3 regions of the Streptomyces sp. NPDC006140 genome follow, and region 2 is predicted to be linked to each of the others. Evidence: riboswitches for the same ligand, from Rfam matches in the RefSeq annotation. Region 2 holds a riboswitch; each other region holds the start of a gene.

Region 1 (3,265 bases), on a different contig from region 2:
TGAAAGGGTTGCGCGGTGCCTCCGAGGCGGCGCGCAGTGCGCGCCAGCGCTCCTTTTCCCCTTCGCCGAGCTCCCCGGGCCCCATCACGTGAATGCGCCCACTGCTCAACCTGACCCCCCGATCAAGTCCCCCCTGGACACTTGGAAGGTACCGCCCGAGACGGCCCCGACGGTAGGTAGCGGACCATGTTGTTGCCAACTGGTGCAGAGGCCTTCAACCGGGCAATCGGCGTGCGCCGTGCGATGAAACGAAAGGGCGCGCTGTCCGTATTCTCTGATCATGGCCGCACCCATCGCATATTCACTCATCGCCACCGACCTGGACGGGACGCTGCTGCGCGGCGACGACACCCTGTCCGACCGGTCCCTCGCCGCGCTCGCGCGGGTGGCGGACGCCGGTGCCCAGCACCTCGTGGTGACGGGCCGGCCGGCGCCGAGAGTGCGGCCGCTCCTGGACGACCTGCGCTGCACGGGGCTCGCGGTGTGCGGGCAGGGCGCGCAGGTGTACGACGCCGGCGCGGACCGGCTGCTGTGGTCCATCACCCTGGACCGGGAGCTGGCGGAGACCGCCCTCGGCAAGATCGAGGCGGAGGTGGGGCAGGTGTACGCGGCGGTCGACCAGGACGGGGTCGACGGGCTCACGCTGATCGAGCCGGGCTATCTCATGCCGCATCCGACCCTGCCCGCGGTACGGGTCGACCGGCGCGACGAGCTGTGGGACGAGCCCATCAGCAAGGTGCTGCTGCGCCACCCCTACCTGACGGACGACGAGCTGGCGGCGACGGCCCGCTCGGTGGTCGGCTCACTGGCGACGGTGACGATGTCGGGGCCCGGCACGGTCGAGCTCCAGCCGTGCGGTGTCACCAAGGCGACGGGCCTGGCGCTGGCCGCCGATCACCTGGGGCTGCGGCCGGCGGACACCATCGCCTTCGGTGACATGCCCAACGACATCCCGATGTTCGACTGGGCCGCCCACGGCGTCGCGATGGCCAACGCCCATCCCGAACTCAAGGCCGTGGCCGACGAGGTCACCCTGTCGAACGAGGACGACGGCATCGCCGTCGTCCTCGAGCGACTGCTGGGCGGGTCGGCTCAGTACGGGCCGAAGACGTTGTCGATCGAGCCGTAGCGGTCGGCCGCGTAGTTGCAGGCCGCCGTGATGTTGGCGACCGGGTCGTACGGGTCGTAGGGGGTGCCGGGCACGTGGTAGGCGGCGAAGGTCGGGTCGATGACCTGGAGCAGGCCCTTGGAGGGCGTGCCCTTGGCGGCGTTGGAGTCCCAGTTGTTGATCGCCTGGGGGTTGCCGGACGACTCGCGCATGATGTTGCGGTAGATGCCGTCGTACGACCCCGGGATGCCCCGCTGGGCCATGATGTCCAGCGCCTCGCGGATCCAGCCGTCGAGGTTGTTCGCGTAGGTCTTCGCGGCGGCCGGGGTGGCCTTGGTGACGCCGTCGGCCGGCTCGGCCGGGGCGGAGGACTGCGTCGCCTTCTTCTGGGTGGCGGCCTTCGGCCCGGCGGCCGCCTTCGCCGTCTTCACCTTCAGCTTCAGGCCCGGGTGGATCAGCCTCGGGTCGTCGCCGACGGCGGCGCGGTTGTCCTTGTAGAGCTGCTTCCAGCCGCCCGAGACGTCGTACTTGTCCGCGATGCGGTAGAGCGTGTCGCCCTTGGTCACGGTGTACGTGAGGGACTTGGCGGGCTGGGCCGCCTGGGGTGCGGTCTGGGCGGCGGGGGCGCTCTGGGCCGGCTGGGCGGCGCTGGCCTGCGTCGCGCCGAGCAGCGGGAGGGTCAGGGCCGCTCCGCCGGTGCCGGCGGCGACGACACCTCGGGTGAGCGGGCTGGTTCTGGGGCGACGGTGCTTACCTCGTCCGGGCATGGCGATGTTCCTCTCCGGCGCCTGCGAGGTGAGCTGTCGGGTTCGGGCCGGGAGGTGCCCGGCCGCGTACGGCGCTGTGCTGCCGTGCGCGGCTTCACCCCGAGCCGTTCCTTGTCATGGACCGGCGACTTACCTGGGTCCCCCGCTCCTGCCCTGCGTGAGTGAGTCGGTGTGTGTGGGGAGTCCGGGCGGCGGCAGGATTCGGCGTCCGCCGGACAAGCCCGGAACGTATGCGAGAGCACATGCCGGGAACAAGCACCGGCGTCACATATCGACTCCGGTGACCTTGATCGGGGGGATATGAGGCGCTTGATCCTTTGCGGGAGCCAAGGCTCAACTTGCTTTCCGCGGATGGGGGTACGGGACGGTGTCGGGGTGTGGCCGCCGAGGGGGCGAAGTGATTCAACTCACTGATCGCGACCCGGGGCGCAATGCCCCGCAAGGGGAATTTGCTTCTCTATTACGGCAAATCGCATATGAGCGGTTACTTCCGGGAAAGTCGATAAATGTCTGCTGCCGCCCGGCCTGTAACCATGGGCGCTGGAGGTGATCGAAACGTGACCGGATACGCTGACTCGAGTGATGGCAGCGACCTATCGACAATCCGTTTGATCACCGGCAGACACCAGCAGACAGGAGACCCCTCGTGACCGACGTCGGGCCGTTCGGGCTGAGCGTGCGGGACCAGGCTCTGGAAGCCGATGTCCAGGCCGGGTTGGCGGCTGTCGAGGAAGGCTTGCTCGAGGCCACCAAGAGCGAGGTGCCCTTCATCACGGAGGCCGCCCAGCATCTGGTGCGGGCCGGCGGCAAGCGGTTCCGGCCGCTGCTCGTGATGCTCTCCGCCCAGTTCGGTGACCGGTACGCGCCCGGGATCGTGCCCTCGGCCGTCGTCGTGGAGCTGACCCACCTCGCCACGCTGTACCACGACGACGTGATGGACGAGGCCGCCGTGCGCCGCGGCGTCGCGAGCGCGAACGCCCGCTGGGGCAACTCCGTCGCGGTCCTCACCGGCGACTTCCTCTTCGCCCGCGCCTCGCACATCCTGGCCGACCTCGGTCCCGAGGCCGTGCGCGTGCAGGCCGAGGCGTTCGAGCGGCTGGTGACCGGGCAGATCCTGGAGACGGCCGGTCCGCAGGACGGCCGGGACCCGGTCGAGCACTACCTGGACGTGCTGGGCGGCAAGACGGGCTCGCTGGTGGCGGTCTCCTGCCGGTTCGGCGCGATGATGTCCGGCGCCGACGAGACGGTCGTGGACGTCCTGACCCAGTACGGCGAGCGGCTCGGCGTCGCCTTCCAGCTCGCGGACGACGTCCTGGACATCGCCTCCGACTCCCACGAGTCCGGCAAGACCCCCGGCACCGACCTGCGCGAGGGCATCCCCACGCTCCCC
Region 2 (3,265 bases):
GAGGTGACAGCCGAGGAGGTCCAGGAGGTCGCCAAGGCCCGACTGCGCCCCGACAACCGCGCGGTGCTCGTCTACGAGCCCGTCGCCGACGAGACCGACGAAGCCGGGGACACCGCAGCCGCGGCCGGCGACGAGAACGAGGAGGCGGCCAAGTGACCGAGCTCGCCACGATGGAATTCCACCCCCAGCCGCAGGCGGGCGAGGCCAGGCCGTGGGCCTTCCCGGCCCCCGAGCGCGGCACGCTCGACAACGGCCTGACGGTGCTGCGCTGCCACCGCCCCGGCCAGCAGGTCGTCGCCGTGGAGGTGCTGCTGGACGCGCCCCTGGACGCCGAGCCGGCCGGCCTCGACGGTGTGGCCACGATCATGGCCCGGGCCTTCTCCGAGGGCACCGACAAGCACTCCGCCGAGGAGTTCGCCGCCGAGCTGGAGCGCGCCGGCGCCACCCTCGACGCGCACGCCGACCACCCGGGCGTCCGGCTGAGCCTGGAGGTGCCGGCCTCCCGGCTCGCCAAGGGGCTCGGCCTGATCGCCGACGCCCTCAGGGCGCCCGCGTTCGCCGACAGCGAGGTCGAGCGGCTGGTCCGCAACCGCCTCGACGAGATCCCGCACGAGCTGGCCAACCCCTCCCGCCGTGCCGCCAAGGAGCTCTCCAAGGAGCTGTTCCCCGCCGACTCGCGCATGTCGCGCCCCCGCCAGGGCACCGAGAAGACGGTCGCCGCGATCGACTCCACGGCCGTGCGCGGCTTCTACGAGAAGCACGTCCGGCCCGCCACGGCCACCGCCGTGGTGGTCGGCGACCTCACCGGCATCGATCTCGACGCCCTGCTCGGCGACACGCTGGGCACCTGGACCGGCTCCTCGGCCGAGCCCCGCCCGGTGCCGCCGGTGACCGCCGACGACACGGGCCGCGTCGTCATCGTGGACCGCCCGGGCGCCGTCCAGACGCAGCTGCTGATCGGCCGCATCGGCCCGGACCGGCACGACCGCGTGTGGCCCGCCCAGGTGCTCGGCACGTACTGCCTCGGCGGCACCCTCACCTCGCGCCTGGACCGCGTCCTGCGCGAGGAGAAGGGCTACACCTACGGGGTGCGCTCGTTCGCCCAGGTCCTCAGGTCCGCCCCGGACGGGACCGGCGCCGCGATGCTCGCCATCAGCGGTTCCGTGGACACCCCCAACACCGGCCCCGCCCTGCAGGACCTCTGGACGGTGCTGCGCACCCTCGCCGCCCAGGGGCTGACCGACGCCGAGCGGGACGTCGCCGTGCAGAACCTGGTCGGGGTCGCGCCGCTGAAGTACGAGACGGCGGCGGCCGTCGCGAGCACGCTGGCCGACCAGGTCGAGCAGCACCTGCCCGACGACTACCAGGCCACGCTGTACCGGCAGCTCGCCGCGACCGGCACCGTGGAGGCCACCGCGGCGGCCGTCAGCGCCTTCCCGGTGGACCGTCTGGTGACCGTGCTCGTGGGTGACGCGGCGCAGATCAAGGACCCGGTGGAGGCCCTCGGCATCGGCGAAGTCACGGTCGTGGCCGCCGAGTAGGGGCACGCGCGCGAGGAGCCCTGGTTGTCTTCCTAAGGCACCAGGGCTCCTTTATGCCCGAATTGATACGGAGGTTGCCTGTCTGCCCTGTGGGATGCGCTACAAAAGGCCGGATCCGTTTGGGAATTGAAAGTGGCCCCGCTTAGCGTCGTCCGGGCTGTTCGTCAGGCAGTGCGCCGCACCCGCGGCACCGGACAGTCATCGCCGAGTCCCCGTACGGCGCGAGCCAGGGGAGCCGGGGACCCAACCGCAGTCCCTGGGGTGAATCGGACGCCCGCGCGAGCCGCGAGGGGGTCCGTAGGAGACCTTCCTGCTCCGAACCCGTCAGCTAACCCGGTAGGCGAGAAGGAAGGAAAGGACCAGGCACTCCATGGCGTTCACCCGCGCCACCGGGAAGCATCGTCGTCCCAGCAGGATCCAGCGCGGCACGGCCCGCGCGGCGGGGGTCGCGGCCCTCGCCACCACCGGCGTCATCGGCACCGTGGCCGCTCCGGCCGCCTTCGCCGCCGAGCCCGCCCCCGAGCAGACCGGTCTCACCCCCGTCGTCACCATGGGCGACACCGTCGCCCAGCAGATCGACGCCCAGGCCGTCGCGCAGAAGCACGCGGCCGAGGAGGCCGCCGCCAGGAAGAAGGCCGAGGAGGCCGCCCGCGAGCGGGCCGCCGAAGCGGCCAAGAAGGCCAAGGAGGCGGCCGAGAAGGCCCGCGAGGCCAAGGAGCGCGCCGCCCGCGAGGCCGAGCGCAAGCGCCTCAACAGCTTCGTCTCCCCGATCCCGGGTTCCTACGTCTCCACCGGCTACAAGGCCGGCGGCGCCGTCTGGTCCTCCGGCAGCCACACCGGCATCGACTTCCACGCCGCCAGCGGCACCGCCGTCCACTCGGTCGGCATGGGCACGGTCGTCGAGGCGGGCTGGGGCGGTGCCTACGGCAACCAGGTCGTGATCAAGATGAACGACGGGACGTACACGCAGTACGGCCACCTGTCGTCCATCGGCGTCTCTGTGGGCCAGCAGGTCACCCCCGGCCAGCAGATCGGCCTGTCCGGCGCGACCGGCAACGTCACCGGCCCGCACCTGCACTTCGAGGCCCGGACGAGCCCCGAGTACGGCTCGGACATCGACCCCGTCGCCTACCTCCGCTCGCACGGCGTGAACGTCTGACGGCACCCGCCCCGCTTCCCGAGGCCCCGGCTCACCGAGCCGGGGCTTTCGGCGTTTACGACGGCCGACTGTCCAAAAAATATCCATGGATTCCGGGCTCCCGTCGGAAATTCCGGCTCATTGCAATAGAGTCACGGACACGCGTCACTCGTCGACGTTTCACGGGGATTAAACGGAGGTCGGTCATGCGCATTCCCGCGCACTCGGTGTGCACGGCCATCCGGGACGACATCGTCGCGGGTGTCTACGAACGCGGCAGCCGGCTCACCGAGGAACTCCTCGCGCGCCGCTACGGCGTCTCGCGGGTCCCCGTCCGGGAGGCTCTGCGCACTCTGGAGGCCGAGGGCTTCGTGGTGACCCGGCGGCACGCGGGCGCGTGCGTCGCCGAACCCACCGAGCAGGAGGCCGCCGACCTGCTGGAGATGCGCATGCTGCTGGAGCCGCTCGGCGCCGCCCGCGCCGCCCAGCGCCGCACCGAGGCCCATCTGAAGGTCCTGCGCGGCCTGGTCCGGCTGGGCCAGGAGCGCGCCCGCCGGGGCAACAGCGACGACCTGCGCTCTCTGGG
Region 3 (3,265 bases), on a different contig from region 2:
GCCGGGGAGCGGGACCTGCTGGAGACCGGCGTCGAGGAACTCCTGCGCTACGACGGCCCTGTCGAACTCGCCACCTGGCGGTTCGCCACGCAGCCGCTCACCATCGGCGGGCAGCACATCGACGCGGGCGATCCGGTCCTCGTCGTCCTGGCCGCCGCGGACCGGGACCCGGAGCGGTTCGCCGACCCGGACCTGCTCGACCTCTCCCGCCGCGACAACCAGCACCTCGGCTACGGCCACGGCATCCACTACTGCCTCGGAGCCCCGCTCGCCCGTCTGGAGGGCCAGACCGCCCTCGCCGCCCTCCTCACCCGCCTCCCGGACCTCCGGCTCGCGGCGGATCCGGCCGACCTGAGGTGGCGCGGCGGCCTCATCATGCGCGGGCTGCGCACCCTGCCGGTGGAGTTCACCCCGGCGTGAGAGCCCGCCCTCACCAGCGGAGCGACCGGCTAAACATGACACGCCGTCAGACCTGTGATCTTCACGTGATCTGCGCGGCATGAACTTGTGACAAGTGATCGTCTGCCGATACGTTCACCCATCAGCGCGGCCCGGGCTCCTGCGCCGCGCCGGTCACTGCTGTCTCGCGAAAGGTCTCCGTATGCTCTCCGGGAACGGTCGGCACCGTCGCCCCCGCCAGGCTCCGGCTCTCCTCGTCGCGGCCGGAGTGACCGGCTCCGCCATCGCGATCCCCCTCCTCGGGGCCTCCGGCGCCAGCGCGGCCGACGGTACGACCTGGGACCGGGTCGCGGACTGCGAGACCGGCGGCGCCTGGAGCCAGAACAGCGGCAACGGCTACTACGGCGGCCTCGCGCTGTCCCAGGAGGACTGGGAGAACTACGGCGGCCTCGACTACGCCGCGAGCGCCGACCTGGCCAGCCGCTCCCAGCAGATATCCGTGGCCGAGAGAATCCTCGCCGACCAGGGGGTCGGCGCGTGGCGCACCTGCGGGCTGCTCTCCGGCCTCCAGCAGGACTCCACATCGGGCACATCGGACTCGTCCGAGTCATCTGACTCGTCCGGTCCGACCGACTCGCCCGGGTTGCTCGACTCCACCGAGCCGGATTCCTCGTCGACCCCTTCCGCGTCCCCCTCGACGTCCGCGTCCCCTGACGCGCCGTCGGCGCCGGAGGACGAACCAGCCAACTCCGACAAGTCATCCGATTCCGGGGACTCCGCGCCGAAGAGCCGGGAGCCCGACAGCTCCCCCTCGGCCGGTTCCGACAGTGGCGAGTCCGGCAACTCGCGGCAGGACGGCACCTCTTCGGCGCTGACCGACACCGGCTCCGGCCGCCACCGCGGCCCCAGCGCCGACGAGAACGCCGAGCCCGCGAACGGCCGCACGGACGAGTCCACGGGGCGGCACGCCTCGCGCGGCGGCGACGCCTCCCGCGACGCCGCGGACGGCTCCTACACCGTCCGCGCCGGCGACAGCCTCTGGTCCATCGCCGACTCCCTTGACCTCAGCGGCGGATGGCACGCGCTCTACGCCGGCAACAAGGACGCCGTCGGCGCCGACCCGAACCTCATCCGCCCCGGTCAGAGGCTCACGGTAGGGGTCGAAGCGGACGAGGAGTAGCCGGTGGGACAGAGCGGAAACGGCGGCGGAAGTCGCCCCGAAACCGCGCGAGTTCGCGTCATGTTTCGCGGCGAATGTCCCGTATAAGTGCGGTGAGAGATAGATCTCAGAAGCCCTGATCGTCTTTGAAATTCCGGCGATCACGTGCCTACGGTCATGACCGCTCGCCACCGCGAGCCCCGGCTGCCGCAACGCCGAATCCTGCCAGCGGCCGCACGGGAACAGTCGTCGCGTCAAGCGCCGTAGGCAGGAGCGGGGGACCCAAGGTAGGCGCCCGACCGGACAGTTGTGCCGGAAGGGCTCGGGGTGAAGCCGCGTCCCGGGAGGGACGCGGCCGGGCAACTCAACCGGCCCGAACCCGACAGCTCACCTCGCAGGCGTCGGTGAGGGGATCCATCCATGCTGTTTTCCGGCAAGGGCAAGCACCGTCGTCCGTCCAAGGCCACTCGCGCCATCGCCGTCGCCGGTGTCGCCGGCGCCGCCGTCGCCGCTCCGCTGATGGCGGCCGGCAACGCCTCCGCCGCCACCGCCTCCGAGTGGGACGCCGTGGCCCAGTGCGAGTCCGGCGGCAACTGGTCCATCAACACCGGCAATGGCTACTACGGCGGTCTGCAGTTCTCCGCCTCCACCTGGTCGGGCTACGGCGGCACCAAGTACGCCTCCACCGCCGACCAGGCCACCAAGGCCCAGCAGATCGAGATCGCCGAGAAGGTCCTCGCGAGCCAGGGCAAGGGTGCCTGGCCGGTCTGCGGCAAGGGCCTGTCGAGCGCCGGCTACACCGGCGGCGGCTCCACGCAGAGCAGCGGCTCCACGGAGACCCGCCAGACCGAGCAGCAGGCGGCCTCCCGCTCCGAGGAGCGCCCGGCCCAGACCCAGAAGAGCCAGAAGACCGTCACCACGCCGACCGGCAAGAAGGTCAAGAAGGGCGACGGCGAGTACAAGGTCGTCAAGGGTGACACCCTCAGCTCGATCGCGACCGAGCACAAGGTCGAGGGCGGCTGGGAGAAGCTGTTCGAGCTGAACAAGGACATCGTCACCGATGCCAACCTCATCTACCCGGGCCAGCAGCTGCACCTGAAGTAAGCAGCGGCCTGCCCCCGTCCCCACGGGCTCCCCGCCCCGGCGCGTGTTCCCCCGTACGCGCCGGGGCGGGGTCTTTTCTGCCCCGGGCTCTCCGCCCGATCTTTCGGCCGGTCTTTGCAACCCCGCTTTGTTCCGTTCGGAAACAATTTACTCTCGGTTCTGTCCATGGGATGGGCGACCCGGTGGCCGATCGCCCGGAGCCGGTTAGGCTCATGTCGCGAGCCACCACGGCCCGCACCTCGCCGGGTCCACGCGACCCGCGTACCCGCGTCACATGAAGAAGGAGATGCTCGTGCCGTCCATCGACGTCGTCGTAGCCCGGGAAATCCTGGACTCCCGAGGCAACCCCACGGTCGAGGTCGAGGTCGGCCTCGACGACGGCAGCACCGGTCGTGCCGCCGTCCCGTCCGGCGCCTCCACGGGCGCCTTCGAGGCCATCGAGCTCCGCGACGGCGACTCGAACCGCTACCTCGGCAAGGGTGTGGAGAAGGCCGTCCTCGCGGTCATCGAGCAGATCGGCCCGGAGCTGGTCGGCTATGACGCCACCGAGCAGCGCCTGATCGACCAGGCCATGTTCGACCTGGACGCCACCGACAACAAGGG

The links. A riboswitch is a leader RNA that binds a small molecule or an ion and turns the genes downstream of it on or off. The one in region 2 is predicted to bind cyclic di-AMP.
Region 1: linked by a shared signal. The riboswitch ahead of ABZ386_RS27005 (LysM peptidoglycan-binding domain-containing protein) and the one ahead of ABZ386_RS15095 (M23 family metallopeptidase) in region 2 are both predicted to bind cyclic di-AMP.
Region 3: linked by a shared signal. The riboswitch ahead of ABZ386_RS31745 (transglycosylase family protein) and the one ahead of ABZ386_RS15095 (M23 family metallopeptidase) in region 2 are both predicted to bind cyclic di-AMP.

What each region holds. Positions count from the first base shown of each region.
Region 1 covers NZ_JBEXTS010000011.1:149,248-152,512, forward strand. Annotated here, with positions in the region: gene ABZ386_RS26995 (GNAT family N-acetyltransferase) at 1-85, opposite strand, end outside; gene ABZ386_RS27000 (HAD family hydrolase) at 281-1,129, shown strand; gene ABZ386_RS27005 (LysM peptidoglycan-binding domain-containing protein) at 1,093-1,875, opposite strand; cyclic di-AMP (ydaO/yuaA leader) riboswitch at 1,879-2,057, opposite strand; gene ABZ386_RS27010 (polyprenyl synthetase family protein) at 2,522-3,265, shown strand, end outside.
Region 2 covers NZ_JBEXTS010000004.1:556,932-560,196, reverse strand. Annotated here, with positions in the region: gene ABZ386_RS15105 (pitrilysin family protein) at 1-156, shown strand, start outside; gene ABZ386_RS15100 (pitrilysin family protein) at 153-1,541, shown strand; cyclic di-AMP (ydaO/yuaA leader) riboswitch at 1,734-1,898, shown strand; gene ABZ386_RS15095 (M23 family metallopeptidase) at 1,912-2,700, shown strand; gene ABZ386_RS15090 (GntR family transcriptional regulator) at 2,886-3,265, shown strand, end outside.
Region 3 covers NZ_JBEXTS010000014.1:168,019-171,283, forward strand. Annotated here, with positions in the region: gene ABZ386_RS31735 (cytochrome P450) at 1-420, shown strand, start outside; gene ABZ386_RS31740 (transglycosylase family protein) at 602-1,579, shown strand; cyclic di-AMP (ydaO/yuaA leader) riboswitch at 1,808-1,974, shown strand; gene ABZ386_RS31745 (transglycosylase family protein) at 1,979-2,662, shown strand; gene eno (phosphopyruvate hydratase) at 2,955-3,265, shown strand, end outside.